DNA from 3 places in the Pseudomonas spartinae genome. Region 1 is predicted to be linked to each of the others. Evidence: riboswitches for the same ligand, from Rfam matches in the RefSeq annotation. Region 1 holds a riboswitch; each other region holds the start of a gene.
The links. A riboswitch is a leader RNA that binds a small molecule or an ion and turns the genes downstream of it on or off. The one in region 1 is predicted to bind cobalamin.

Region 1 (4,586 bases):
CCTGCAGCACCACCGCCACGCGCTGCGCGCTCCAGCGCGGCGGGCGCTGCCACAGCGCTTCGCCGCCCAGCTCGACACTGCCACTGCAGGGGCGCTGGAAGCGATAGGCGCAGCGCAGCAGGCTGGTCTTGCCGCTGCCGTTGGGGCCGATCAAACCGAGCAGCTCGCCGTCACCGATCTCCAGGTCGATGGCGTCGAGCAAGACGCGCTGGCCATCCGGCGACCAGCCCAGGTCACGGATGCGCAGGCGCGGCTCAGGCGCCGCGCTACGGTGGCTGGGCGTCGACGACGGACTGGCTGGCCAGCCCGAGGCAAGGCTCACTGACACGGGAACACTCCATTGACCGATTGCCGCGCGCAAGTAACCCACGCGGCGCAGCTCAGATGCTTCAAAAGCGGTAATCCGCGCTGACGAACAGCGAACGCGGCGCGCCCAGGTACCACTGCTCGCCGTCGCTGCTGGCGCTGGTGGCGTACTGGCGGTCGAACAGGTTATTCAACTCCAGGCCCAGGCGCACGTCCGACAGCACCTGCCAGGCGATATTCGCATCGACCACGGTGTAACCCGGCACCTCGGCGGTGTTGGCCGTATTCACATAGCGGGCATCGACATAGCGCGCACCGATGCCAGCCTCCACGCCCCTGCCAAAATCCTTGTTCAGCCACAGGTTGGCGGTGCGTTTGGGCACATTGCTCGGACGATTGCCGCTGCGGTCACCACCGCCTTCGACGAAGTCGTCGTACTCGGCCCGGACGAAGGCGGCGTTGGCCGAGACCTGCCAGCCACGACCCAGCGCCAGCTCCAGACTGGCTTCCAGGCCATCCGAGGATTGCTGGCCGATCTGCTCGGTGGGCGCAGTTGGCGTGGCGCGACTGAGCAGCTTGTTCTTGACGATGTGATAGGCGGCCAGCGTCCACTCGCCCTGCCCGCCCCAGAACAGCTGCTTGAGGCCGATCTCGGTCTGCTTGGCTTCACTCAGGTCGAACTGCTGCTGAGTCGGGTTGAGGGTCAGCAGGTTGCTCACCCCTTCGGTGCTGGTGGCGTACTGGCCATACAGCGACAGCTCCGGGGTGAGGGCGAAGACCAGGCCGGCGCGCCAGTTGTCGCCCGTAAGGCTGCGGTCGACGCGGCTGTCATCGACCAGGTTGCTGCGGTCGATGTGCACCTGATCGCGGCGCACGCCGGTGACCAGCGACAGACGCTCGGTCAGTTGCGTGCGGTTCTCGGCGAACAGCGAGAATTGCCGGGCCAGGTTGCGTTCACGCGGACCGTAGCCGAGCGGGTCGGTACTCTGGTACTGACCGCCGCCGGAACCGGCCAGCGGCACGCTGTCGCTGAAACTGCTGGCGAAATCGTGCTGACGGGCGAAGTGGATGCGGTTGTAATCCACGCCCACCACCGTGCGGCTATCGAGACCGAACAGCGGATGCTCCAGGGTGAAGGTCTGACGGTCGCCGACCTGCTCCTGGGTGTGTTTGATCCGGTAGAACTCGCTGCGCTCGACCGTATCGCCCGGCTGCCAGCGATAGGCCTCGCTGTTGCGCCAGTAGCGCTGGGTCTTGATGTAGTAGAGCTGGTTGCTGGCGCTCAGCGCGTCGCTAATGCGCCAGTCGGTCACCAGGCGGGTGATCTGGTCGTTGTAGTGGATGTCGGCGTTGGCGACGTTGTAGTTGCGATCCCGAATGCCTTCGCGGAACTTGCCATCGACCAGCGGCGTACCGAGGTAGCGCTCCGGGCTCTGCTCGCCCTGATCATGGGACAGGGTGAAGCTCAGGTCATCGCTGGCATCCCAGCGCAGCGCGGCACTCAGCGCCAGGCTGTCGGAATCGCCACGATCGACCCAGCCGTTGCTGGCCTGCTGGTTGAGGGTGAAGCGATAGCTCAATGCGTCGCTCAGCGAACCGCCGCTGTCCAGCGCAGCCTGGCGGCGGTCGTCGCTGCCATAGCCCAGGCGCAGGTGATTCTGGATCTCGCCGGCAAACGGCTTCTTCGGCACCACGTTGATCACCGCACCGGTGGCGCCTTCGCCGTAGAGCACCGAGGCAGGACCGCGCAGCACGTCGATGCGCGCCACCGACCAGGTGTCCACCGGAAAGGTCACGGTGCCGGCACCCACGTACTGGCGAGTGCCGTCATACAGCTGCATGGTCGCCGAGTGGCCGGTGAAGCCGCGCGCCGACAATGCGGTGCCGCCGTTACCCGGCGTGCCGATGGTGCTGATGCCTGGGGTGCGGGTCACCGCGTCCTGCACGCTGCGGTTGTTGCGCTCACGCACTGTGGTGCCGCTCAGGCTGGTGCTGCTGGCCGGAGTTTGCAGGGCCGACAGATCGAGGCGCGAGCCTGCCGTGGTCGGCGTGTGCAAGGTCGTCTCGCCCTCCTCCGAGGCTTGCGCCTGGACGGTGACAGCAGGGAGATCGACAGCGGAGTCATCGGCCATGGCGGTACCGCCAGCCAACAATGCCAAAGGCAGAGAACAGAAACGCATGAGGTGCTGCACGTGAAGAATTCCGGGGCTTTGACGGGGCTCATCGAGTCGCTGCGAGGCTTTGCAATCGGGCTTTGCAGCGGTCAGTAGCGACCGTTCAGGGCCTGGGCCTGGTGCGATAATGTTATAGTTATAACATAACATTATTCTGTTTCGCAGATAGCCGGAGTCGGGCTCTGACCCTTCTTTCAGGCATGCAGAAGTGAGGTTCTTGTAGCGGAAATGGCGCGCCATATTGCTTCCATCGCAAAGAGAAAAGGCACGGCAATCCGATGGAAATGCGCAACAGCAGACAGGGGCACGAGGCACCCTACTGGAGTCAACGCCCGCCCACCGCGGGTTGCCAGACAATAACGACTCCAGGCCGGTCTCCGGGCTTGCGAGGGTCATGAACGCATCGCCTTCCCATGCGCGTGGCGCACAGTGGCGTTTCGATGCGGTCGCTCGCGTACCGTTGCGGGGGCAGCGTCGGACTTCAACCGACTTCCCGTTTCACCTCACGCGCGGCGGCGTGAGACACCTGAAGCGGGGCGGATATGACCATCCGACCCCGCTCAAGTCAAGGCGCATGGGCAATTGTGGGAGGCGCTTTAGCGGCGATTGCTCGTAGCCTGGATTTGCCACAGGCGTAATCCGAGTTGCTAACGGTTGCCCTGCTCGTCGATACGCAACTCCGGCAGCGCCTTACCCGCCACCAGGCGCTCGTCGACCAGGCGGATCACCGCCGCTTCATCCTGGATGCCATACCACTCGCCCTGTGGATAAAGGCTCGCGGTCGGCCCCAGATCGCAGGGGAACTGGCACTGGCTGCGGGTGATGTGCACGCCCCCCTCACACTCCAGCTTACCGGCGGCCTTGAGCCGCTGGCGCAGGGTTTTCCACAGGCCCAGCGCACCCTTGCGCGTGCAGCGCGGGCCGTTGCACAGCAGCAGGCGCTGCGCGTGCGGCGGAATCTGCGACCAGGCGTGGTGTTCCGGCACGGGCGGCACGTCACTGCAGGGCAGATGCGCTTTGCGATGCGCCAACAGTGCGCCCAGACCATCGAGCCAGGTGTCCTCCAGCGCCGTGCAAACCACGAACACCTGCGTCCCGTCGCCACGCTCGGCAATGCGCTCGCGCAGCCAATCACGGTGCGCAGCATCGGCACGCGGTTCCAGATCGACCACCAGCAACGGGCGCGGCGCCTCATCGATGGCCTGCCAGACACTCTCCTGCTCACTGTCATGCAGATGCGCCTCGCCCAGCAGCGTCTCGATCCGCTGCTGTAGGCGCTCAGCTGCAGCACCACGACCAAGGCCGGGGCCGATGAACAGGATGCGGGCGTAGGGGGCTTGGCTCATGACGGTCTCCAGAACGGGCCGGCAGTCTAGCCGCTTCGGCGCGATGAGCGCATTCCACGCGTCGACTCCGCTATCCGGTCTGACCGGTCATCGCAACGCTTTCGCAGGGTAACCGCGCCTCGCCATGGCCCAAGCTGCAGCACGGCCAGCGCCGCTTGAAATCCCCTGACCAGCGGTCTTTCAGCTGCACTCACACGCTCTGTTGCGGGCATTTCGCCGGATCTGGCCAACGCCAGGTCGGCGTGACGCGCCAGACGGGGGGCTTGTCGGTTGGAAAATTTGCGCTTAGCCTGAACTGGTCAGACCGGTAAGACCATAAAAACAATCTGGCGTTCGCTTCTGGGCCTCCGTGAGGGCATGGATGACGCGCCGAACGGAGACCTCGACGATGTTCAGCAAACTGCTCCCCCGCTCGCTATTCCTGCAAGTCGTGATAGGCCTGGTGCTCGGCGTGATATGCGGCCTCAGCCTGCCCGAACTATCCACCCAGCTGAAACCCCTTGGCGATGGCTTCATCAAGCTGATCAAGATGCTGATCGCACTGATCGTCTTCTGCGTGGTGGTCAGCGGCATTTCCGGCGCCGGTGACCTGAAGAAGGTGGGCCGCATCGGCCTGAAATCGGTGATCTACTTCGAGGTGCTGACCACCTTCGCCCTGCTTCTCGGCCTGGTGGTGGCCTACGGTTTGGGCCTGGGCTCGGGCGCCAACCTCCACCTCAACGAGTTGTCGACCAGCGATGCCGCGCTCTATGCCAGCCGC
Region 2 (4,586 bases), on a different contig from region 1:
GCTGTTTTCCTGGCATCAGGTAAACTGCCGCATCTTTTACGCCTATAACGATTCGCCTGATGCCGACCACTTTCCACGAGATCCCCCGCGAGCGCCCGTTGACGCCGCTGCTCGACAGCGCCAACACGCCGGACGAACTGCGCCGCCTGGCCGAAGCGGACCTGGAAACCCTCGCTGACGAACTGCGCCAATACCTGCTCTACAGCGTTGGCCAGAGCGGCGGGCACTTCGGTGCCGGCCTCGGCGTGATCGAGCTGACCATCGCCCTGCACTACGTCTTCGACACCCCCGATGACCGCCTGGTGTGGGACGTCGGCCATCAGGCCTACCCGCACAAGATCCTCACCGGCCGCCGTGAGCGCATGGGCAGCCTGCGCCAGAAGGACGGCCTGGCCGCCTTCCCACGGCGCGGCGAGAGCGAGTACGACACCTTCGGCGTCGGCCACTCCAGCACCAGCATCAGCGCGGCACTGGGCATGGCCATCGCCGCCCGTCTGAAGGGCGAGAAGCGCAAGAGCGTAGCGGTGATCGGCGACGGCGCACTGACCGCCGGCATGGCCTTCGAGGCGCTCAACCACGCCACCGATGTCGGCGCCAACATGCTGGTGATCCTCAACGACAACGACATGTCGATCTCCAAGAATGTCGGCGGCCTGTCCAACTACCTGGCCAAGATCATCTCCAGCCGCACCTACGCCAGCATGCGCGAGGGCAGCAAGAAGATCCTCTCGCGCCTGCCCGGCGCCTGGGAAATCGCGCGCAAGGTCGAGGAACACGCCAAGGGCATGCTGGTGCCCGGCACCCTGTTCGAGGAACTGGGCTGGAACTACGTCGGCCCCATCGACGGCCACGACCTGCCCACGCTGCTGGCCACCCTGCGCAATATGCGCGACCTCGATGGCCCGCAGTTCCTGCATGTGGTGACCAAGAAGGGCAAGGGCTTCGCCCCGGCCGAGGCCGACCCCATCGGCTATCACGCCATCACCAAGCTGGAACCGGTGACCCCGGTCGCCGCGCCGAAGAAGCCAAGCGGCCCGAAATACTCCAACGTGTTCGGCCAGTGGCTATGCGACATGGCCGCCGCCGACAACCGCCTGGTCGGCATCACCCCGGCGATGAAGGAAGGCTCCGATCTGGTGGCCTTCAGCGAGCGCTTTCCCGATCGTTACTTCGACGTGGCGATTGCCGAGCAGCACGCCGTAACCCTGGCCGCCGGCATGGCCTGCGAAGGCGCCAAGCCAGTGGTAGCGATCTACTCCACCTTCCTCCAGCGCGCCTATGACCAACTGATTCACGACGTGGCCGTGCAGCACCTCGACGTGCTGTTCGCCATCGACCGCGCCGGCCTGGTCGGCGAAGACGGCCCGACCCACGCCGGCAGCTTCGACCTCTCCTACCTGCGCTGCATCCCCGGCATGCTGGTGATGACCCCGAGCGACGAGAACGAGCTGCGCCGCATGCTCACCACCGGCCACCTGTTCGACGGCCCGGCCGCCGTGCGCTACCCGCGCGGCACCGGCCCCAACGCGCCGCTCGATGCTGGCCTGGCGCCGCTGGAGATCGGCAAGGCAGTGGTGCGCCGCCAAGGCAAGGGCGTCGCCCTGCTGGCCTTCGGCGTGCAACTGGCCGAAGCCCTGCGCGTCGGTGAAACCCTGGACGCCACGGTGGTCGACATGCGCTTCGTCAAACCACTGGACGAAGCCCTGCTGCGCGAACTGGCAAGCAGCCACGCGCTGCTGGTGACCATCGAGGAAAACAGCATCATGGGCGGCGCCGGCAGTGCGGTCAGCGAATTCTTCGCCGCCGAGAACCGCCAGGTAGCGATGCTGCACCTGGGTCTGCCGGACTACTACGTCGAACACGCCAAGCCGAGCCAGATGCTCGCCGAATGCGGCCTGGACGACGCCGGTATCGAACGCGCCGTACGTGAGCGCCTCGCCCTCCTGCAGGCCTGAGCATGAAGCCCGCTCATCGCTAAATGAGCGGCGCTTGCTTGTGATTCATATGCGCGCGCACTAAGGTGCGCGCCATTCATGTTCCGCCAGGGTGCGCTGCGCAAGCGGCGTTAAACGGGAAGTCGGTGCGATGCCGACGCTGCCCCCGCAACGGTAATCGATGGCAAGCGCTGAGCTTGCGCCGCGTCCAACAGCCACTGGGCCCAGCCTGGGAAGGCGGACGCGGGTCGACAGCCCGGAGACCGGCCAAGGCGGTGCGACTGGTGTTGCGGAGGGCGACACGGTCAAGCGCTGCCCTGCCTGCGCTTGCGTCTACCCTCCTCGAACGTCTGCCGACCGTTGAGGAAAGAGAATGAAACTGTCCCGTCTGGCTCTGGCCATCGCCGTCATGCCTGGTCTTTCGCTGGCCGCCGAGCCCTATGTCGCCGAGCCGCTGATCGTCACCTCCGGACGCCTGGCCGAACCGCAAGCGCAGACCACTGCGGCCACGACCGTGTTCGAGCGGGACGATATCGAGCGTCTGCAGGTCAGCAGCGTCGCCGAGTTGCTGGAGCGTGTGCCAGGTCTCAGCATCGTCCGCACCGGTGGTGCTGGCAGCCAGACGGGCGTTTTCCTGCGCGGTACCAGCACAGCACAAACCCTGGTGCTGGTCGACGGCCAACGTATCGCGGCGGCCTCCAGTGGCACCAGCAGCCTGGAGTTCCTTGCCCCGGAGCAGATCGAGCGTATCGAGGTAGTACGTGGAGCGCGTTCGGCACTCTATGGTTCGGACGCCATTGGCGGCGTGATTCAGATATTCACCCGCCAGGCCGATGGCCAGGGCCTCAAGCCTTACGCGCGCCTGGCGGCTGGCAGTGACAGCACCTACCAGCGCAGCCTCGGTCTCTCCGGCGGCGACGAGCGCACCCGTTTTCATCTGGGCGCAGCCCTGGACGAGACCGCCGGCATCGACGCCACTCGAGACGGTTTCGGCGCCAATGGCGACGACGATGCCTACCGCAACCGCTCGCTCAGCCTGAATCTGTCGCACCGATTCAATGACGATCTGCAGGTCGGGCTCAGTGCTCTCGATCAGCGTGGCCAGGTGGAGTACGACGATGTCTTTACCGGCCTGCTGCCGACAACGGACTTCCAGGTCAGCAGCCTTTCCGGGTTCATCGACGGCCGCCTCAACGAGCGCTGGAGCAGCCGCCTGGAAATGGGTCACAGCAAAGACCAGCGCGACACGGGTGATGACTCACCGGCAGCGCCAGACTATTCATTCTTTACGTACACCACCTATCGCGACTCGGCGAGCTGGGTGAATACCCTGACCCTCACCGACCACCAGCAAATTCTGACTGGCGCCGACTGGTATGAGGATCGCCTGCAAAGCAGCGCGGACTTCGCGGAGGATTCACGCTGGAACCGTGCGGCCTTCGTGCAACACCGTTACACCGGCGACACCTTCTCGACCGAGCTGGGATTGCGCCACGACGATAACCAGCAGTTCGGCAGCGAAAACACCTGGAACGCGGCACTGACCCTACCTCTTAACAGTGCCAACGACCTGATTCTGTCGTACAGCGAAGGTTTCCGAGCGCCGACCTTCAACGATCTCTACGATCAGTGGTACGGCAACCCCGACCTCGCGCCGGAACGCTCCAAGAGCTACGAGCTGCAATGGCGCAGCCGCTACAGCAACACAGGATCGTTGCAGGCTTCCGTGTATCGAACTGATATCGAGGACGCCATCGTCCTGGATCAGAACTTCATTCCACAGAACGTCCAGACAGCCCGGATTCATGGCTTCGAAGCTGCCGTACAGCAGGAACTGTTCGGTTGGCAGAGCAGTCTCGCTCTAGCCCTGACCGACCCGCGTGACCGCGCCAACGGCCATACCCTGCAACGCCGCGCCAAACGCACGTTGAACCTGGACCTCGACCGCCGCTTTGGCGATGTGTCGGTGGGCGCAGGCTGGCGTGCAATCAGTGGCCGCTACGACGATGCCGACAACGAGATCGAAATGAGCGGCTACGGTCTGCTAAGCCTGCGCGCCGCCTGGCAGGCCAATGAGGAACTGGGGCTGAGCCTGAAGCTGGATAATCTGCTGGACAAGGATTACGCAGAAGCGACCTACAGCACAGCCAATGGCCGTTTCGGCTACAACAGCGCCGGGCGTACCGCGCTTTTCGCCGTAACCTGGACGCCGCAACTCTGACCTTGGCGCGTACGGCGCATCCTACGACCGCTGTAGGGCGCCCCGGGCGCGTCGCCTGAGAAGGGCTACCGTGCCCCCGCCATCCGCTCGCAGAGCTTCTGGATGGCCCCGAGCATCTGCCGGCTGGGCCGCTCCAGGCCCTTGTCCGGCACAGCCCAGACCTGTCCCAAGCGCACGGCATGCACCTGCGGCCAGGCTTGCCAGGCGCTCAGTTCGGCATTGCTGCCACCCAGAATCACGTCCGGGTCACGCGCCAGCACCGCCTCCACGCTGACCTGCGGCGCCGGTTGCGGCAGGTCGGCGAACAGGTTGCGCGCTCCGCAGACGTGCAAGGCGTCGCCGATCAGCTGCTCACCGCCGATGGTGTAAAGCGGTTGGTGCCAGATCTGATAGAACACCTTCAGCGGCTGCTCACGCCGATAGCGCTGGCG
Region 3 (4,586 bases), on a different contig from region 1:
GTGGCCGGACTGTGCGCCAGGCCACGCCGTCAGATCATCCCCCTAGCGAAACGGCGGCTCGTCGAAGCTGCGCAACTTGCGCGAATGCAACGAATTCAGCTGGCTGCGCATCAGCTCCAGCGCCGCGATGCCGATGTGCAGGTGCTGGGTCACAGCGCGCTCGTAGAAGGCGCCGGCCGCGCCCGGCAGCTTGATCTCGCTGTGCAGGGGCTTGTCCGACACGCACAGCAGCGTGCCGTAGGGCACCCGCAGACGATAGCCCTGGGCGGCGATGGTGCCGCTCTCCATGTCCACCGCCACCGCACGCGACAGGTTGATCAGCGGTCGCTCCTGGGCCCAGCGCAGCTCCCAGTTGCGGTCGTCGTAGGTCAGCACGGTGCCGGTGCGCAGGCGCTTCTTCAGCTCGTCGCCCTGCTCGCCGGTGACCAGCTTGGCGGCCTCCTGCAGCGCTTGCTGCACTTCGGCCAGCGCCGGTAATGGAATGTTCGGTGGCAGCACGCGGTCAAGGATGCCGTCACGGCGCATGTAGGCGTGGGCCAGCACGTAGTCGCCGATGGTCTGCGACTGACGCAGGCCGCCGCAGTGGCCGATCATCAGCCAGCAGTGCGGACGCAGCACGGCCAGGTGGTCGGTGATGTTCTTGGCGTTGGACGGACCGACGCCGATATTGACCAGGGTGATGCCGTGACCGTCCTCGGCCTGCAGGTGGTAGGCCGGCATCTGGTAACGGTGCCAGACCACGTTCTCGATGATGGCCTGCATCTCGCCTTCGGCCATGCCCCGCTCGACCACCACGTTGCCCGGCAGCACCATGCGGGTGAAGCGCGAGTTGCCCACCAGCATGTCCAGACCATGACGAATGAACTGGTCAACGTAGCGGTGGTAGTTGGTCAGCAGGATCCACGGCTGCACGTGATGCCAGTCGCTGCCGGTGTAGTGCTGGATGCGCTTGAGGGAAAAATCGGTGCGCGCGGCGTCGAACAGCGCCAGCGGCAGCGGGTCGATGTTCTCCCAGTCGTAAAGGCCGTCAGCGGTACCGTCGGTGGCGGCGGACAGGTCGGTGCTGGGGAATACCCGCGCCAGTTCGGCGGCGGTTACGCCACTGCCGGCCAGTTCATCGCCGCCCTCGACCACGTAGGGATAGGGAATGTTCTGCTGGCTGCGACCGACCTCGACACGCAGGGTGAAGTCACTCATCAGCGGGCGCAGTTGCTCGAGCAGGTATTTGCGAAACGCTGCCGGCTGGGTCACGGTGATCGCGTAGGTACCCGGAATCTGCACCTTGGCGTAGGCGCGCACGGTGGTCGGCACCTCGCCCTGGCACAGGTAGGTCAGGCGCAGTTCGGGATAACGGAACAGGCAATGCTCGCTGGCATCCGGGCGGATACGCTCCTTGAGGTAACGCTTGAGCGCCTGGCTCAACGCACCGGTGGCTTCCTGGTGCAGGGCGGCAAGGCGGTCGACTGCCTCTTCGGGGGTGTGGGCAATGATGAAATCATCTGAGCAGGCTTTCACTGTGCATATTCCTGACTGAACGTACGCGCCTATCTTGCCTGCATACGGAGAGGAAAACATAGCGCGACAACCCTCGCCCCTCACTAGCAGCGACTAGTCTTGGATCAAACTGTCAGAGGTCATCTTCATGCGTCGTGCAATCGTTCTGCTGTTGGCCAGCGCCTCATGCGTCAGCGCCTGGTCCGGAGACCTCGATGGGCATTACCGGGCCACCCTCGATGGCCAGCCTACCGAGCTGATCCTGCGCCAGCAGGGCGAACAGGTCGAAGGGCAGTACGTGGAGAATCGCACCCTGCGCCTGAACCTCAGGGGGCGTTACGACGGCCAGGTGTTGCGTGCCGAGATCAGCGATCCCCAGTCCGGCCTGCTGCTGGCCAACATGAACGCCACCTACGCCAATGCCATGCTCAATACCAGTATTGCCGCACGCAACCCTCGCAACGGCGAGGTGCTGGAACGCCAGGCGCTGTTCAAACGCGAAGCCGCAGCAACGGCGGCGACGCCGTCCGCTGCCGGCGCGCAGGACCCGGCGCTGGTCGGCACCTGGGTGCACGAGAAGATCATCAACAGCGGCGGTGCCAACTTTGCCTCGTTCAACACCCTGATGACCCTGCAGCTGAACGCCGACGGCAGCGTCACCCAGTGGAGCCGCTCTGCTGGCGGCGGCAGCGACTGGAGCTACGACAGCCCGGGCGAAGTGCAGTACAGCGGCCACTGGCGCAGCCAGGACGGCATGCTGATGGTGCGCCTGGCAGGCGCCGCCGACTATCAACCCGCCGCCTACTACCGCTTCAGTGACCAGTACCTGGTCACCGAGAGCAATACCGGCAAGATGATCTGGCAGCGCCGCCGCTGAGCGGCGGGGTCAGGCCGCCTGGTGCAGGCGCACGTTGAACAGCGGCCCCTGGCTGAAACGCGACATGGCCTTGGCAGCGGCCAGCACGCCCAGGTCGACCAGTGGCTCGATCAGGATCACGCTCATGTAGGCCAGACCAAAGCTGCCCACTGCCGCCAGGTTCTCGCTGGAGAAACCGTGACCGTAGAAGGCCCAGAACGCGACCCAGGCAACGATGCCGCCCTGATAGGCAGTCGACAGCGCCAGCGCCTGCTTGTAGGAAAGATCGACGTAGGCGGTGCCCGGCGCGACGATGCGTTTGGCCAGCAGGCTGATGCCCCACAGCGGGATCAACAGCGTGGTGACGTTCATGCCGTACTGCGGCAGGTCGAACTGGGCGAACAGCAAGCCCTGCAGCAACAGCCCCGCGGCCAGGCCGATGGCCGTGGCACCGGCGCCGAACAGCAGCAGCAGCGTGGAGCCGAGGATCAGGTGTACCTCGGAAACGCCCACCGCATGATGCGGAAACACCTCGAAGAAGCAGAACACCAGAGCGGTGGTCAGCAGACTGCGCAGCGCCAGGGCGGCGACGCCGCCATTGTTGCGGACGCTGTCCAGGGCGAGTTTGGCGGTCAGGCCGAAAGCGGTGACGGCCGTTGCGTAGCTGAGCAGGATCTTGGCGCCTTCGACGACGCCCGGTTCGATATGCATGCGAGTTCCTTTGCCGCGCCCACCGCGCGACGATTCGGATGAAGGGTAGGCAAAACGCCCGTTGTCGATGGCAGGTCTCCTGGCTCACGGCTTGGCACTTCGCCCGCCTTCCCGACCGAAGTCAGTGGCATGAGGGCATCGTTCGCCGCTTACAGTTGCGGGGGCAGCCAGGGCATTGGCGAGATTCGCCGCACCCTGTTCCCTTTTCATCCGCGTCACAGGCGTGCACGCAGAACCATCGGCCGCAAGATTACTCGCCTGCCCGGCTAAAAAACAGCGCGCCAGGCAATCCGCCCTCGGCACTCGCTCAGGCCAGGTGGGGCGCACTGCGCGCCAACAGCGCCTCGACGTCGACACCACGCGGCAAGGTGCCGTAGACCCGGCCACGCCCTTCCAGGCGGCTGGCGATAAAGGCATCGCTCACCACGCTGTTGCCCGCCTCCAGCAGCAGCTTGGCCTGCAGCGCCACGGCCATGTCTTCGGTGAGTTGGCGAGCGCGGTACTGGATGTCGGCGGTGTCGGCAAAATCGGCCTGCAAGCGCTGGATATGCGCCTTCAGGCGAGCATCGCCGTGGCCATCACCCAGTTCGGCGAACAGCGCGTCGAGCACGCCCGGCTCCTTGGACAGCGCGCGCAGCACGTCCAGACACTGCACGTTGCCCGAACCTTCCCAGATCGAGTTGACCGGCGCTTCGCGATACAGACGCGGCAGGATGGTTTCTTCGACGTAACCGGCGCCGCCCATGCACTCGCTGGCCTCATAGATCATTTCCGGGGCGCGCTTGCAGATCCAGTACTTGCCCACGGCGGTGACCAGGCGAGCGAACTTGTCTTCCTGCGCGTCATGCGCGTGGTCGAGCGCACGGCCCATGCGCATGCACAGCGCCAGCGCGGCCTCGCTCTCCAGCGCCAGGTCGGCCAGCACGTTCTGCATCAGCGGCTGGTCGGCGAGCAGCTTGCCGCCCACCAGGCGATGCGCGCAGTGGTGCGCGGCCTGGGTCAGTGCCTGGCGCATCAGGCTGCTGGAGCCGACCATGCAGTCGAAGCGGGTCATGGCCACCATCTCGATGATGGTCGGCACGCCACGCCCTTCCTCGCCGAGCATCCAGGCGAAGGCGCCACGGTATTCCACCTCGCTGGAGGCATTGGCCCAGTTGCCCAGTTTGTTCTTCAGACGCTGGATGTAGAACTGGTTGCGCGTGCCGTCCGGGCGGTGACGCGGCAACAGGAAGCACGACAGGCCCCTGTCGGTGTGGGCCAGGGTGAGGAAGGCGTCGCACATCGGCGCCGAGCAGAACCACTTGTGGCCGACCAGTTCGTAGCCCTGCCCCGGCCCGCCCAAGCCGATGGGATAGGCGCGGGTGGTGTTGGCGCGCACGTCGGTGCCGCCCTGCTTCTCGGTCATGGCCATGCCGATGGTGACGCCGGCCTTCTGCTCCATCGGCAGGTTGCGCGGGTCGTACTCGGTGGAGAGGATCTTCGGCAGCCATTGCTCGGCCACGTTGGGCTGCAAGCGAATGGCTGG

Region 2: it holds a riboswitch for cobalamin, as region 1 does, so the genes downstream of both, ACN8M7_RS21660 (TonB-dependent receptor domain-containing protein) here and ACN8M7_RS06690 (TonB-dependent receptor) in region 1, are expected to answer to the same signal.
Region 3: it holds a riboswitch for cobalamin, as region 1 does, so the genes downstream of both, ACN8M7_RS16100 (energy-coupling factor ABC transporter permease) here and ACN8M7_RS06690 (TonB-dependent receptor) in region 1, are expected to answer to the same signal.

The regions. Positions count from the first base shown of each region.
Region 1 is NZ_CBDAMB010000002.1:615,586-620,171, reverse strand. Features, by position in the region: gene ACN8M7_RS06695 (ABC transporter ATP-binding protein) at 1-247, opposite strand, end outside; gene ACN8M7_RS06690 (TonB-dependent receptor) at 390-2,486, opposite strand; cobalamin riboswitch at 2,832-3,025, opposite strand; gene ACN8M7_RS06685 ((2Fe-2S) ferredoxin domain-containing protein) at 3,128-3,826, opposite strand; gene ACN8M7_RS06680 (C4-dicarboxylate transporter DctA) at 4,188-4,586, shown strand, end outside.
Region 2 is NZ_CBDAMB010000012.1:54,828-59,413, forward strand. Features, by position in the region: gene dxs (1-deoxy-D-xylulose-5-phosphate synthase) at 60-1,955, shown strand; cobalamin riboswitch at 2,028-2,220, shown strand; gene ACN8M7_RS21660 (TonB-dependent receptor domain-containing protein) at 2,308-4,155, shown strand; gene ACN8M7_RS21665 (cobalamin-binding protein) at 4,221-4,586, opposite strand, start outside.
Region 3 is NZ_CBDAMB010000007.1:67,814-72,399, reverse strand. Features, by position in the region: gene amn (AMP nucleosidase) at 43-1,575, opposite strand; gene ACN8M7_RS16105 (hypothetical protein) at 1,643-2,371, shown strand; gene ACN8M7_RS16100 (energy-coupling factor ABC transporter permease) at 2,381-3,061, opposite strand; cobalamin riboswitch at 3,114-3,316, opposite strand; gene ACN8M7_RS16095 (acyl-CoA dehydrogenase family protein) at 3,369-4,586, opposite strand, start outside.